Regions from separate parts of the Embleya sp. NPDC127516 genome, predicted to be linked through region 1. Evidence: predicted binding sites of a transcription regulator. Region 1 holds the regulator's gene; the other holds the start of a gene.
The links. Region 1 encodes HrcA, which represses chaperone genes, less so after heat shock. Its sites were predicted from a motif close to TTNGCACTCNGNNNNNCNGAGTGCNAA; they were not measured.
Positions count from the first base shown of each region.

Region 1 (7,520 bases):
TGCGCAGTCCCCTGGCCCAGCGGCCGGAGAACGCGCGGGTGAGCACGCTGCGCTCGAACGCCGGGTCGGCGAGCGCGGCTTTGTGCGCGGCGGGCGCGCTGCCCTCCGGGCAGCGCAGGAAGGCGGTACCCAGTTGGGCCGCGCTCGCGCCGGCGAGCCGCACCGCCTCGATCTGTCGGCCGGTCATCAGGCCGCCCGCGGCGATCAGCGGCAGCTCGGTCTCGGCGGCGATCAGCGTGAGCAGGGTGAGCAGGCCGTACGGGGCGGGCGCGTCGGGGTTGGCGAATCCGCCCTGGTGGCCGCCGGCCTCGGCGCCCTGCACGCACAGCGCGTCGACCCCGGCGTCGGCGGCGGCGCGGGCCTCCTCGGGCGTGGTGACGGTGGCCACGGTCAGCGTGCCCGCGGCCCGCAGCGCGGTGATCGCCTCGGTGTCGGGCAGGCCGAAGGTGAAGCTCACGACCGGGACCGGGTGGGCGAGCAGCAGTGCGAGCTTGGCGTCCCAGTCGTCGCGTTCGCAGCCGGGGGCGGGCGTGCCGACGGTGCCGCCGTAGTGGGCGGCGGCCCGGGTGAGCGAGGCCGCGTAGCGCCGGGTCAGCTCGTCCTGGGCGCGGGTGGGCGTGGGGTGCGGCATGAACGCGTTGACCCCGAAGGGGGCGTCGCCGACCAGCGTGCGCAGTTCGTCGATCTCGGCGGCCAGCTCGTCGGCCGAGCGATACCCGGCGGCCAGGAAGCCGAGCCCACCCGCGCGGACCACCGCCGCCGCGAGCGCGGGTCCGGCGGCGCCGGCCATCGGCGCCTGCACGATCGGCAGTGCGGTGAGCCGGGTGGGGTCGGTATTCGTCGGCATCATGCTCCCCGTTCGCTCGGTGGGCTCGGCTCGGCTCGTGTCGCCCGGCCCAGCCTAGGGAGTGTCCGGCCGCGGACGGAGCCGCCGTCCCCTCGCCGACGCGCCGCGGGTGCCGAAGCGGCCGAAAATCGGCCCGTCCGACACCCGCGACCACGAAACCGCGCGCGGCGCGCCCTCGGGCGCGCCGCGCATCGTCTCAGCGTCCGTTGAACGCGTCCTTGAGCCGGGAGAACAGGCCCTGCTGCCCCGGCGTGAACTGACCCGAGGGGCGTTCCTCGCCGCGCAGCTTGGCCAGCCGGCGCAGCAGTTCCTCCTGCTCGGGGTCGAGCTTGCTCGGCGTCTGCACCTCGACGTGCACGATCAGGTCGCCCCGGCCGCCGCCGCGCAGGTGGGTGATGCCGCGCCCGTGCAGCGGGATCGACTGGCCCGACTGGGTGCCGGGGCGAATGTCGATCTCCTCGGTGCCGTCCAGCGTCTGCAACGGCACCTTGGTACCCAGCGACGCCGCCGTCATCGGGATGGTGACCGTGCAGTGCAGGTCGTCGCCGCGCCGCTGGAAGGTGGTGTGCGGGACCTCGACGATCTCCACGTACAGGTCGCCGGCCGGGCCCCCGCCGGGGCCGACCTCGCCCTCGCCCGCGAGCTGGATCCGGGTGCCGCTGTCCACGCCCGCCGGGATCTTGACGGTGAGCGTGCGCCGCGCGCGAATCCGGCCGTCGCCCGCGCACTCGGGGCACGGGTGCGGGACCACGGTGCCGAAGCCCTGACACTGCGGACACGGCCGCGACGTCATGACCTGGCCCAGGAAGGACTTGGTGACCTGGCTGACCTCGCCGCGACCGCGACACATGTCGCAGGTCTGCGCCGTGGTGCCGGGCGCCGCGCCCTCGCCGTTGCACGTGTTGCACGTGACGGCGGTGTCCACCTGGATCTCGCGGGTGGTGCCGAACGCGGCCTCTTCGAGGGTGATCTCGATCCGGATCATCGCGTCCTGGCCGCGGCGCGTGCGCGAGCGCGGACCGCGCTGGCTGGCCTGGCCGAAGAACGCGTCCATGATGTCGCTGAAGCCGAAGCCGGCTTGGCCGAAGCCGCCGCCCGCGCCGCCCCCGGAGGACAGCGGGTCGCCGCCGAGGTCGTACATCTGCCGCTTCTGCGGGTCCGAGAGGACCTCGTAGGCGTTGTTGATCTCCTTGAACCGGTCCTGCGTCTTCGGGTCCGGATTGACGTCCGGGTGCAGCTCCCGAGCCAGCCGGCGGAAGGCCTTCTTGATTTCCTCCGGGGTGGCGTCCCGCCGCACCCCGAGGACCTCGTAGTAATCGGTAGCCAACTCTACGACTCCGCGAGGATCTGTCCGACGTACCGTGCCACGGCGCGCACCGCTCCCATCGTTCCGGGGTAGTCCATTCGGGTCGGCCCGAGCACCCCGAGCTTCGCCAGCGTTTCCTGCCCACTGCCGTATCCGACGGCGACCACCGAGGTCGCGGCCAGTCCTTCGTGCATGTTCTCGTGTCCGATCCGCACGACCATGCCCGGGTCGGTCGCCTCGCCCAACAGGCGCAGCAACACGACGTGTTCCTCCAGTGCCTCCAGGACCGGGCGGATCGTGTTCGGGAAGTCCATACCGAAGCGGGTCAGGTTGGCCGTCCCGGCCAGGACGACCTTCTCTTCCTTGTGTTCGACCAGGGTGTCGAGCAGCGTGGCCAGGATGCCCGCCACGATCGGCCGTTCCTCGGCGGTGAACGGCTCGGCGAGGTCCTGGACCAGCAACGGCACATCGGCGAACCGCTTGCCGGTGATCCGGCTGTTCAGTCGCGCGCGCACGTCGGCGAGCAGGTTCTCGCCGACCGGGCCGGGGGTGTCCATCACCCGTTGCTCGACTCGGCCGGTGCTGGTGATCAGCACGAGCATGACGCGCGTCGGCGCGAGGGTGAGCAGCTCGACGTGCCGGATCGTCGAGCGGGTCAGCGAGGGGTACTGCACGACGGCCACCTGATGGGTGAGCTGCGCGAGCAGCCGCACCGTCCGGCCCACCACGTCGTCCAGGTCCACCGCGCCGGCCAGGAACGTCTGGATCGCCCGGCGCTCGGCGCCCGACAGCGGCTTGACACCCGCGAGCCGGTCGACGAACAGCCGGTAGCCCTTGTCCGTGGGCACGCGGCCGGCGCTGGTGTGGGGCTGCGTGATGTAGCCCTCCTCCTCCAGCGCGGCCATGTCGTTGCGAATGGTGGCCGGGGAGACCCCGAGGTTGTGTCGGTCCGCGAGCGCCTTGGAGCCGACCGGCTCCTGGGTCGCCACATAGTCCTGCACGATGGCGCGCAGCACGTCCTGCTTGCGATCGTCGAGCATGGTGCGCACCTCCTGACCCGTTGTTCCGCCCGTTGCCTGTCCCGTTCGCGGCGGTTCGTCACGCTGGTTGGCACTCCGTCCCGCCGAGTGCCAGTGTACGGGTCACCCGATCCGGACCGTACCCCTGAGTCCGTGCCAAGGTTGACGCATGGTACGCGCCGAACAGCCGAAACACGCCACCTGGGAGCCGATCGGACCGGGCGTCCTGCGCCGTCGGCTGCCCGGCCTGGAGCTGAATGTGGCGGTCGTCACGGGACGCGACGGGATCCTGCTCGTGGACACCGGATCGCACGACCACGAGGCCGCGAATCTGCTGGCCTCGCTGGCTCGTGAGCTGCCCGCGCACGACCTGCCCGACCGGGTGGTCGCGGTGGTGAACACGCACGGTCACTTCGACCACTGCTTCGGCAACGACGAGGTGCTGCGCGCCTTCCCCGACGCCGAGGTCTGGGGCCACGCGGACCTGCCGGACTATCTGGAGCGGTACGCCGAGGCCGGTCGCGCGAGCGGCATCTCGCACGGCTTCGACCCGGATCTGATGAACGCCGCGCGGATCGTGCCGCCGACCCGGCTGGTGGCCCGCGAGCAGCCGGTGACCGTGGACCTCGGTGGGCGCGAGGTGGTGTTGTACGCGCCGGGCCGCGGACACACCGATCACGACCTGGTCGTGCACGTGCCCGACTGCGGTGTGCTGATCGCCGGCGACATCGTCGAGGAGAGCGGACCGCCGCTGTTCGGCTCGGACGCGTTCGCCGCCGAGTGGAGCGATTCGCTGGCCCGGGTGCGCGCGCTGGACGCGAGTGTCTGGCTGCCCGGACACGGCGCGGTGGTCGACACGGAGTTCGTGATCCGGCAGAACCGGTGGCTGGCCGACGTCGCCGCCGGGCGCGTCGTACCGGACTGACGGACCGTCACCCGGCTAGCGTCACCGTCATGCGCAGTTACGGACCCGAGTCGCTGATCCCGGGATGGAAGAAGGACAAGCCCGTCCCGGAGGTCGCGGCCGATCGCGATCTGGTGGTGGAGGAGGCGTCCACCGGCTTCTGTGGCGCGGTGGTCCGGGTGGAGAAGACCCCTGAGGGGTTCACCGTCACGCTGGAGGACCGGCACGGGCGGCTGCGGGTCTTCCCGATGGATCCGCGCGGGTTCCTGATCGACGGCGAGGTGGTCACCCTGGTCCGGCCGCGGGCGCCGGGGCCCGCGCGTGCCCCCGGGCGGACCGCGTCGGGTTCGGTCGCGGTGGCGGGTGTCCGGGCCAAGGTCGCGCGGGCGGGCCGGATCTACGTGGAGGGCCGACACGACGCCGAGTTGGTCGAGCGGGTCTGGGGCGACGACCTGCGGATCGAGGGCGTGGTCGTGGAATACCTCGAAGGCATCGACGATCTCCCGTCGCTGGTACGCGAGTTCGGGCCGGGTCCGGATCGGCGGCTGGGCGTTCTGGTGGACCACCTGGTGCCGGGCTCGAAGGAGAGCCGGATCGCCGCGCGAGTGACCGGCGACCATGTGCTCGTGGTGGGACACCCCTATATCGACGTGTGGCAGGCGGTCCGGCCGGCGTCGGTGGGCATCGCGGCTTGGCCGGACGTACCGCGCGGAGTCCCGTGGAAGGAAGGGGTCTGCGCGGCGCTCGGCTGGCCGGTCGACCCGCCGCGGGCGTGGCGTCGGATTCTCGCGGCGGTGGATTCGTACCGCGACCTGGAGCCGGCGCTGCTGGGACGGGTGGAGGAGCTGATCGACTTCGTGACGGCGCCGTCCGAGGTGTGAGTCCCGGGCCGGCGCTAGCGTGCTCGGATGCGACAGGAACAGGTCACGCTCGTGCTGCCGGGCTCGGCCGGCCCCAAGTATCGAATGTTCGCCGTGCACGGCACCGAGTTCGTCCGTTCCGCCTGGTCGGGCAACGGGACGCCCCGGGACACCCGCCGGGATTTCACCGATGCCGGAGCGGCGCTGCTCGCGCTGCGGCGGGAGGCGGACAAGGCGATGCGGGCCGGCTTCGTCCGGCTGGGCGGGGCCGAGGACGAGGTGGTGTTGGAGTTCCTGCCGCCCGGCAAGACCTCGTCGCGGGGGCTGGACCTGCACCCGGACGGGCACACCGTGGTGGTCGGCTACGACGGCGCGATCCGACTGGTGGACGTGGCCACGGGGGAGCGGCGCACGGTGCACGCCGTGCCGGCGGCCGAGCGGCTGACCGATATCGGCGGCGTGTTGTTCGACGCCGGCGGAACGGCCGTGGTCTACACGATCGGCGGCGCGACCCGCCGGTTCGACCTCGACACGGGACGCGAGGAACAACTGGCCTGCTACCGGCAGTTCGAGGACGCGCTGTTCAATCCGTACGTGGTGCAGCCGTCCTGGGACACGGCCCGCGAGCGGCTCGTGGTCTTCGACGCGGGCGACCTGGTGCAGGTGCTGGACGGCGCGGGCAAGCCGGTGTGCGAGGTGTCGACGGCGTCGCCGACCACCGAGTGCCGCGGCGCGGCGCTGTCCGCGTCGGGCCGGCTGTTGGCGGTGTGGCGGGTGAGTCGCGGCGTGGTCTACGGGCATCGGGACGCGACGGAGGATCCGACCAACGAGGTCGAGGTGTGGGACGTGGCGGCCGGCCGGTTGACCGCGCGGGTGCCGCTCGCGTGGGAGATCGGCGAACTGGGCTTCGACCCGAGCGAGACGCTGCTCGTGGTCAACCGGGGCCGGGTGCACGGACCGTTCGCGATCTCGATCGAAACGGGCGAGCCGGCCTGGCAGTTCGACAATCCGCACCACCCGAACGGCTGGGGCACCTGCTACGCGTGGGCCTACTCCCCCGACGGCCGTCGGCTCGCGGTGGGCGGCCATCGCACGAGTGCGCTGCACATCTACGACGCGGACCTGCGCCAGGCCGACGCGCGGGCCCTGCCCGGCTACGACGACCAACGCGTGCGCCGCCTCGTCTTCTCCGCCGACGGCACCCTCCTGGCCACCGGCGGCGACTTCGGCCGAGTCTTCGTACGGCGGGTGTGAGTCAGCCGAACCCGTTGGTGCTCAGCGCCATCGCGAACGGCGCGGGCAGATCGAGCGGGCGACCGAACGGTCTGACCTGGATCCTCGTGTAGTCGCCGTCCTCGGGGTCCGAGAACAGCGAGCTCCGGTGCGCATCGCGATCGACCAGCAGGTAGAAGGGAATGTCACCCCGCGCATAGCAGCGCCGCTTTTGCTCCCGATCCAACTCCGGCCGTCGATCGGTGACCTCGAGAACGAGGAGCACCTTCGAGCACGGCATCCAGGCGGCGGCGCCACGGAATACGTCCAATGCCGCAGGCACGAAAACCCCGTCCGGGATGACGTGGTTGGGGGGAAATGTACCGATGCTCGGCGCAACCAGGCCCTTGTTGCCGGAGAATTGCAGGTCGATGGCCGCATCTGCGTGAATACGGCGGATCACCGATGAGATCACGTGTTCATGGCTGCCGGGCGGCGTCACCCGCACCACGACTTCCCCGTCGACCAATTCGGGCCGCAGATCGGATGGGGTGTCCAGTTCGTGGAACACTTCCAGGAGGATGGCCGCCTGGGTATCGAGCTCTTGGGTCATCACGCGTCTCCCGGGTGTCGACGCGAGAGTATGAGCAGGTCGTACGGGTGAACGGAGAGTTGGTCTCCGATCACCCGCACGAGTGAACGACTACAACGAGTGGGGTGCTACGGCGTCTTCGCCGAGGCCGTCAGGGCGGCGATCGAGTCGTCGGTGCAGGTCGCCCAGAAGGTGCCGACGACGTCCTCCAGGTGGGTCATCGAGCGGGCCGCGTACAGGATGTCCTGGTAGTGGGTGATGTCGTACTGCATCGTGCCCATCGCGACCAGGTCCAGGTCGCGGATGTCGACGGTGCGGAACTCGCGGATCTCGCCGTAGGAGGACAGGATCCCCGCGCCGTAGGCCTTGAGCGCGCCGGCCTCGTGCATGACGCCGAATTCCAGGGTGAACCAGAAGACCTTCGAGACGAACTCCAGGGCCTCGCGGCTCTCCACCCGGCGGGCGGCCTCGCCGGCAACCCGGTACAGCGCCGCGAAGCGGTCCGAGGCGAGCATGTTGGCGTGGCCGATCACCTCGTGGACGACGTCCGGCTCGGGCGTGTACAGCGGCACGCTGTGGTGCCGGATGTACTGCGTCGAGTGGAAGTACGAGTCGGCCAGCGACCCGTAGAAGTCACGCAGCGGGACCAGGCCGGCCGCGGGCAGGTAGCGGAAGCCGGTGAGCGGCTGAAGCGCGCCGCTGACCTCCTCCAACTGGGGGATCCGGTCCGTCGGCAGCTTCAGCCGCGCGGTGCCCTCCAGGTAGTCCGCGACCGCGTAC
Region 1 is NZ_JBIWJT010000005.1:517,238-524,757, forward strand. Features, by position in the region: gene ACIRL2_RS12920 (NAD(P)H-dependent flavin oxidoreductase) at 1-847, opposite strand, end outside; gene dnaJ (molecular chaperone DnaJ) at 1,044-2,174, opposite strand; gene hrcA (heat-inducible transcriptional repressor HrcA) at 2,177-3,193, opposite strand; gene ACIRL2_RS12935 (MBL fold metallo-hydrolase) at 3,342-4,097, shown strand; gene ACIRL2_RS12940 (DUF3097 domain-containing protein) at 4,127-4,957, shown strand; gene ACIRL2_RS12945 (WD40 repeat domain-containing protein) at 4,985-6,190, shown strand; gene ACIRL2_RS12950 (Uma2 family endonuclease) at 6,192-6,761, opposite strand; gene ACIRL2_RS12955 (phenylalanine 4-monooxygenase) at 6,869-7,520, opposite strand, start outside.

Region 2 (7,520 bases), on a different contig from region 1:
CCGGTAACGACGATCGCACGTCGTGCCGGACAAACGCGGACCGGCCACCTCGCGAAGGGTGTGTCCACCGCCATAGCAGCTCATCCAGAGGGGCAGAGGGAACGGCCCGTTGAAGCCCCGGCAACCATCCGATCGTCATTCCTCGTGACGCGCTTTCGGCGCGAGCGAGCACCGGCGGATCGGACAGGTGCCAAGTCCGGCCCGTGGAACCCCACGGGTAAAGATGAGGACAGAAAGGCCCTCGCCATGGCGACACCCACCGCCACCCGTTCCACCAGCGCCACCTCCACCTCCACCTCCTTCGGTCCGGCCGTCGCGCTGTCGTGTCGCGAGTGCGGCGAACGCACCGAACTGGGTCCCAAGTACGCCTGCGAGTCCTGTTTCGGCCCGCTCGAGGTGGCCTACGACTTCGGCACCGTCACACGTGAGCAGATCGAGGCCGGCCCGCAGAACATCTGGCGCTACGCGCCGCTCCTGCCGGTGTCCGCGGACGTCGCGTCCCGGCCCAATCTGAACCCCGGTTTCACCAAGCTGGTCCGCGCCGAGAACCTGGGCCGCGAGCTGGGCATCGCGAAGCTGCACGTCAAGGACGACTCGGGCAACCCGACGCACTCCTTCAAGGACCGCGTGGTCGCGATCGCCGTCGAGGCCGCGCGCACGTTCGGCTTCACCACCCTCTCCTGCTCCTCCACCGGCAACCTGGCCGGCGCGGTGGGTGCCGCCGCCGCCCGGGCGGGCCTGCGGAGCTGCGTGTTCATCCCCTCCGACCTGGAGGCCGGCAAGGTCGTCACGGCGGCCGTGTACGGCGGCGAGCTGGTCGCCATCGAGGGCACCTACGACGAGGTCAACCGGTTCTGCTCGGAGCTGATCGGCGACCCGGCCGGTGAGGACTGGGGCTTCGTCAACGTCAACCTGCGGCCGTACTACGGCGAGGGTTCCAAGACGCTCGCGTACGAGATCGCCGAGCAGCTCGGCTGGCGGCTGCCCGAGCAGATCGTCATCCCGATCGCGTCGGGTTCGCAGCTCACCAAGATCGACAAGGGCTTCCGCGAGCTGATCGCGCTGGGGCTGGTCGAGGACGCGCCGTACAAGATCTTCGGCGCGCAGGCCACCGGGTGCTCCCCGGTGGCCGCCGCGTGGAAGGCCGGCCACGACGTGATCCGCCCGGTGCGGCCGGACACGATCGCCAAGTCGCTCGCGATCGGCAACCCGGCCGACGGCCCGTACGTGCTGGACGTGTGCAAGCGCACCGGCGGCGCGGTGGAGGACGTCACCGACGCCGAGGTGGTCGAGGCGATGAAGCTGCTGGCCCGCACCGAGGGCATCTTCGGCGAGACCGCCGGTGGCGTGACCGTCGGCTGCCTGCGCAAGCTGCTCGCGTCCGGCGCGCTGGACCCGGACGCCGAGACGGTCGTGCTCAACACGGGCGACGGCCTCAAGACGTTGGACGCGGTCACGCCGACCACCGGCGCCACCGCGACCATTCGACCCACTCTGGAATCCTTCCGAAAGGCCGGCCTGGCATGAGCGTCTCCGTTCGCATCCCGACGATCCTGCGCACCTACACGGGTGGGGCGGCCGAGGTGTCCGTCGAGGGAAGCACCCTCGCCGAGGTCCTGGACGCCCTGGAAAAGGACCACACCGGAATTCGCGCACGCATCCTCGACGACGAGGGCAAGCTGCGCCGCTTTGTGAATCTGTACGTGAACGACGAGGACGTGCGCTTCGCGGACGGTCTCGCCACCACGATCCCCGACAACGGCAGCGTTTCGATCATCCCGGCGGTCGCCGGCGGTTGCTGACGCGATAGGCGACCTTGTCGATCTTCATCGGCACGGACCACGAAACGGAACCGAGAAATCCGCCGTCCGGAGCACCGGGCGGCGGATTTCCTCTCTCCCCGGCCGACGTGCGTTACACGTGTTTACCCGGGTCCATTTCCCCGCTTTGGCGGCGTTGCGTCGGTAAACCCGTGGTCGAGATCACACCCGATATGTATCGAAAGTCGTTTTCCTGACGTATTGAAATACGGCTTTCCTGGTGATTCACGAAGAATGCGAGCTTTATTCACTCGGGAATTCTCGTCCGATTGACCTGTTGCTCCGGGCATCCGTCCGGATACATTCAGCCGCGGTCGTAGCGGAAGGCCGGGTCCTTCTGGATACGAACCCGGAGCTGCGGCGTGCAGTATCCGTGAAAGGGCCAGTAACAGGGGAGTTAGGAATGGCTCAGGGCGCCGTCAAGTGGTTCAACGCGGAGAAGGGGTACGGCTTCATCGCGGTCGACGGTGGTGCGGACGTTTTCGTCCACTACAGCGCGATCCAGATGGACGGGTACCGGACGCTCGAGGAGGGGCAGCGAGTCGAGTTCGAGATCTCGCAGGGGCAGAAGGGGCCGCAGGCCGACATGGTCCGCGTCACCGCCTGAACCAGGGGGCATCCGCTCCTCTGCTTGAAACGGTCCACACCACGGACTGCACGACACATCGCAGCACAACACTTGTCCCGATCTCTCGTCCGGCCTGTTGTCCGATGGTCGGATCGGATGCGTATCGGGTGTGATCAGCGACCGGGGCCCGGCCTTCCCGCCATGCGGGGGCCGGGCCCCGGTCGTTGTACGTGCGGCCGTGCGGACCCGCGCTTCGTGCGACACGCGCGGGGGTGTGCGCGGACGGGTCGGGACCGGCCGTTGCGCTTGCACTCGGCATGGTCGAGTGCTAATCATTGGCGTTAGCACTCTGGATGTGAGAGTGACAGAAACGGACCGAGCCGGTGAGGCTCGGCACCCGTGAGGGAGGGATCCTCGCGGTGGTCGGGTCGTCCGTCGCGGGCACCTGTGCGGTCCGGCACTCACCCCCGTTCTGGGAGGACTTCACCACATGGCCAAGATCATCGCGTTCAACGAGGAAGCGCGCCGCGGCCTCGAGCGCGGGATGAACCAGCTCGCCGACGCCGTCAAGGTCACGCTGGGCCCCAAGGGCCGCAACGTCGTGCTCGAGAAGAAGTGGGGTGCGCCCACCATCACCAACGATGGTGTGAGCATCGCCAAGGAGATCGAGCTCGAGGACCCGTACGAGAAGATCGGTGCGGAGCTGGTCAAGGAGGTCGCGAAGAAGACGGACGACGTCGCCGGTGACGGCACGACGACCGCGACCGTCCTCGCCCAGGCGCTCGTACGCGAGGGCCTGCGCAACGTGGCCGCCGGCGCGAACCCGATGGCCCTCAAGCGTGGCATCGAGAAGGCCGTCGAGGCCGTCTCCGAGCAGCTTCTCGCGCTTGCCAAGGACGTCGAGACGAAGGAGCAGATCGCCTCCACCGCCTCGATCTCCGCCGCGGACCCCCTGATCGGCGAGATGATCGCCGAGGCCATGGACAAGGTCGGCAAGGAAGGCGTCATCACCGTCGAGGAGAGCAACACCTTCGGTCTCGAGCTCGAGCTCACCGAGGGCATGCGCTTCGACAAGGGCTACATCTCGCCGTACTTCGCGACCGACATGGAGCGCATGGAGGCCGTCCTCGAAGACGCCTACGTGCTCATCGTCAACTCGAAGATCACCTCGGTGAAGGACCTCCTCCCGCTGCTGGAGAAGGTCATGCAGTCGGGTAAGCCGCTCATGATCATCTCCGAGGACGTCGAGGGCGAGGCCCTGGCCACGCTCGTCGTCAACAAGATCCGCGGCACCTTCAAGTCCGTCGCCGTCAAGGCGCCGGGCTTCGGCGACCGTCGCAAGGCCATGCTCGGCGACATCGCCATCCTCACCGGTGGCCAGGTCATCTCCGAGGAGGTCGGCCTCAAGCTCGACACCGCGGGTCTCGAACTCCTCGGCCGCGCCCGCAAGGTCGTCGTCACCAAGGACGAGACGACCATCGTCGACGGTGCCGGTGACTCGGACCAGGTCGCGGGTCGGGTCAACCAGATCCGCGCCGAGATCGAGAACTCGGACTCGGACTACGACCGCGAGAAGCTCCAGGAGCGTCTCGCGAAGCTGGCCGGCGGCGTTGCCGTGATCAAGGCCGGCGCCGCGACCGAGGTCGAGCTCAAGGAGCGCAAGCACCGCATCGAGGACGCGGTGCGCAACGCGAAGGCCGCCGTCGAAGAGGGCATCGTCGCCGGTGGTGGCGTGGCCCTGCTCCAGGCGTCGACCATCGCGTTCGACAAGCTCGAGCTGGACGGCGACGAGGCGACCGGCGCGAACATCGTGCGCCTGGCCGTCGAGGCCCCGCTCAAGCAGATCGCGGTCAACGCCGGCCTCGAGGGCGGCGTGGTTGTGGAGAAGGTGCGCAACCTGACCCCGGGTCACGGCCTCAACGCCGCGACCGGCGAGTACGTGGACCTCATCGCCGAGGGCATCATCGACCCGGCGAAGGTCACCCGTTCCGCGCTGCAGAACGCCGCGTCGATCGCCGCGCTGTTCCTGACCACCGAGGCTGTCATCGCCGACAAGCCGGAGAAGAACCCGGCCCCGGCCGGCGGCGCTCCGGACATGGGCGGCATGGACTTCTGATCCGCTGAGGATCGGTAGACCCGCACGGTCTTGACGCGAGAGGCGGTCCCCTTCGGGGGGCCGCCTCTTTCGCGTTCCCGGGACGGATTGCGGCGGTGTTCGAAGCGTGTTCGCTCGTTCGAGTGGCGGTGGCGACTTACCCTGAAATGGTCTCCGGGCGGCACATAGCGTCGCTCCTGCTACAGCGCGGACCGAGGTGGATGAGGTGGACGACATGACCGCACCCGTGATCGAGGCGAGCGACACCTGGCACCGACTGGTGTCCACGTGGCAGGAGCTGGACGTGCCCGACGGCTGGCGCGCCGAGATCACGGGGGGAAGCATCGTCATGTCGCCACCGCCGGCAAATACGCACAATCTGATTGCGTCCCGCCTCCAGCGGGCGTTGCTTACGGTCACCCCGGAGAACTGTGAGATCTTCCAAACGCTCGGTGTGAGTATCGCGCCGATGTTTCGGCTCTACATCCCGGACGTCGTCGTGATGCCGGTCGACGACATCGGGTTGGATCCCGAACACGACACGGCGCCGACCCCGGCACGGTGCGCCCTCCTCATCGCCGAGATCACCTCCAAGGACAATGCGGACCACGATCGGGTAACCAAGCTCGAGGCCTACGCCCGGGCCCAGGTGCCGCTCTACCTGCTCATCGACCGCTGGGACAAGGAGGGTCCTTCCGTGAAGCTCTTCTCCGCGCCCGACGGCAGGAGATACCACGGGGAACTCCGGGTATCGATCGGCGAGTCGATCACCATCCCCGAGCCTTTCGGAATCGACCTCGATACGTCGCTCTTCGGGGTCTGATTCGACTCGACCGATATTGGCCGGCGTCGGCGGCACCTCGCTCGTAGGCTCGTGGTGCGACTCCGGGAACTACGCGTTCCTTCTGTCTTGGCGTACAAGCGCTTTTGGGGTGCTTGGGGTTCGAATCCCTATCCGGGACCCGTGACCTGCCCGGAGTCGCGTGCCATCGCACCCGGGGAACTGCGTGTTCGTACAGAGCCGTTTCCCATGGGTCGGAAGCGGTCCCAGGTTCGTCCGGGGACCACACACCGGACCCGCGACCTGCCCCGGGTGCCCACGGGGGAGCCTTTCGATGACCGAGATCACCCGCGCCCTGAGCGCCGACAATCCGGCCCGCGCCGAGGCCGCCGCCACCGTCGTCCGCTTCCTGGACGTCGCCGTGGCCGCGACCGGGCGGGCCTCCTTCTACAACACCCGCGACGAGCAGCTCGCCTTGGAGCAGGACGCGCACCGCGCGATGATCGCACTGGACCGGCGGTTGTACGCGGGTCTGGTGTGCTCCCCCGGAGCCACCGACCGCAGCCGGCAGCTCGGCGTGCTGCACCTGCTCGACACGCCCGCGCGCGAGGACGACGGCACCGCCGTGTACGACGCGGTGGCCGCGCTGACCGTGCCGCGCCGACTCAAGCTGTTCGGGCTGCTGGCCGAGCGGCGGGTCAACAACGCGCGGGTGCGCCGGCTGATCCTGCGCAGCGTCCTGGGCTCCGGCTCACTGGAGTTGTGGTCGGTGCGCTACCGGGACAAGCTCGCCGGCGCCCTGCGGCACGCGTGGGGTCTTCGGCTGAGCGGCATCCTGCGCTCGATCCTGACCAAGCAGCTCGCCGGCGCGGAACTCGACCCGAAGGAACTGCGCATCCTAGCCCGCGAGCTCGACCGCTGGGCGCCCGACCCGGCCGACGCCGCCGTCACGCGCGAGTGCGTCGCGTTCGTGCTCGGCGCCGACGGCCCGTACACGCTGCCGCTCCCGGTCGCGTATCGAGCCGCCCGCACCGACCTGGACGCGGGCGCGGCACTGCCGCTGGAGACGCTCGAAGGGCTGCGCGGCCGATTCCACCCGGACGAGAAGCCCGCGCGCGTCCTGGCGCTGACCGCCGATCGGCTGACCGTCGGCCAGCGGCTCGCCGGACAGCGGCAGGCCGAGCGCGCGGGCGTCGAGGTCGAGGTCGACCTCGACCGCTACGACGCGGTCCGGCTCTACCTCTACGCGTTCGCGACCGGGATGACCGACGAGGTCGCCGCGGCGCTGGATCGGCGGGCCGCGGCCGGTGCCGCCGGGCTCGACCTGGCCGGCCGTCGGATCGCCCTGGTCCTGGACGGGTCCGCCTCGATGCGCGGTGGCGCCGATCAGCCGCTGCGGCCGATCGCCACGGTGCTCGCGCTGCGCGACGCGCTGCGGGCGGCGGCGGGCGAGTGCCACGACGTGTGGATCGGCGGCGCCCCGGACGGCCGACTGGTGCGACCCACCGGCGCCACGGCGGCGGCCGAGGCCCTGGTCGCCGCGCTGCGCACCGGCGCCGAGCTGATCGTGGTGATCGGCGACGGCTACGAGAACGCGCCCGCCGGGCGGTTCGCACAGGTGCTCGACGCCGCGCACACCCTCGGCGTCGCGGTGCCGGTGGTCCAGCTCTCGCCCGTGCTCGCGGCCGAGGCGGGCGGCCTGCGCGGCTACGCGCCGAACCTGCCCACGGCCCCCGTCCATCGTCCCGAGGTTCTCGAACTCGCTTGGTGCCGGCTGATGTTGGCCGCCGACCCGGCCGCCGCCGTACCCGCCCTGCTGCGCCTGGCCCACCTGGAGGTGACCGGATGAACACCCTCGCCCACGACGCGCTGCCGATCGGCGACCTGCTGACCGGCTGCACCCTGGGTCGGGTGCAGAGCGTCGGCCGGATGCAGGTGTTGCCGCTGCTCGGCGACACCTGCGACGCGCCCGCAGTGACGCTCCCGACCGATCTGTGGATCGGCACGAGTGGCTACGGCACGCTCACCTTCGTCAACCACACGCCGAACGTCGCGCTGGTCCCGTGCCACCTCGCGGTGATCGTCGAGCAGAGCGCGCAGGACCACGCGATGCCACGCGCCGCCATGGTCGAGCCCTCGGATCGGCTCGCCTTCGACGCGGCGATGTGCGTCCAGCAGACCCAGCCCGGGCTGATCCCCGAGGCGCCGCGGCCGCTCGCCGTGCTGCCGCTCGCGCTGCGCGCCGCCGCGTCGGCG
Region 2 is NZ_JBIWJT010000058.1:9,855-17,374, reverse strand. Features, by position in the region: SAM riboswitch class I at 78-230, shown strand; gene thrC (threonine synthase) at 247-1,527, shown strand; gene ACIRL2_RS49835 (ubiquitin-like small modifier protein 1) at 1,524-1,802, shown strand; gene ACIRL2_RS49830 (cold-shock protein) at 2,224-2,427, shown strand; gene groL (chaperonin GroEL) at 2,879-4,504, shown strand; gene ACIRL2_RS49820 (Uma2 family endonuclease) at 4,719-5,306, shown strand; gene ACIRL2_RS49815 (hypothetical protein) at 5,599-7,113, shown strand; gene ACIRL2_RS49810 (ARPP-1 family domain-containing protein) at 7,110-7,520, shown strand, end outside.
Region 2: a site for HrcA is predicted at 2,694-2,720, ahead of groL (chaperonin GroEL). Genes of this name have one in related genera too.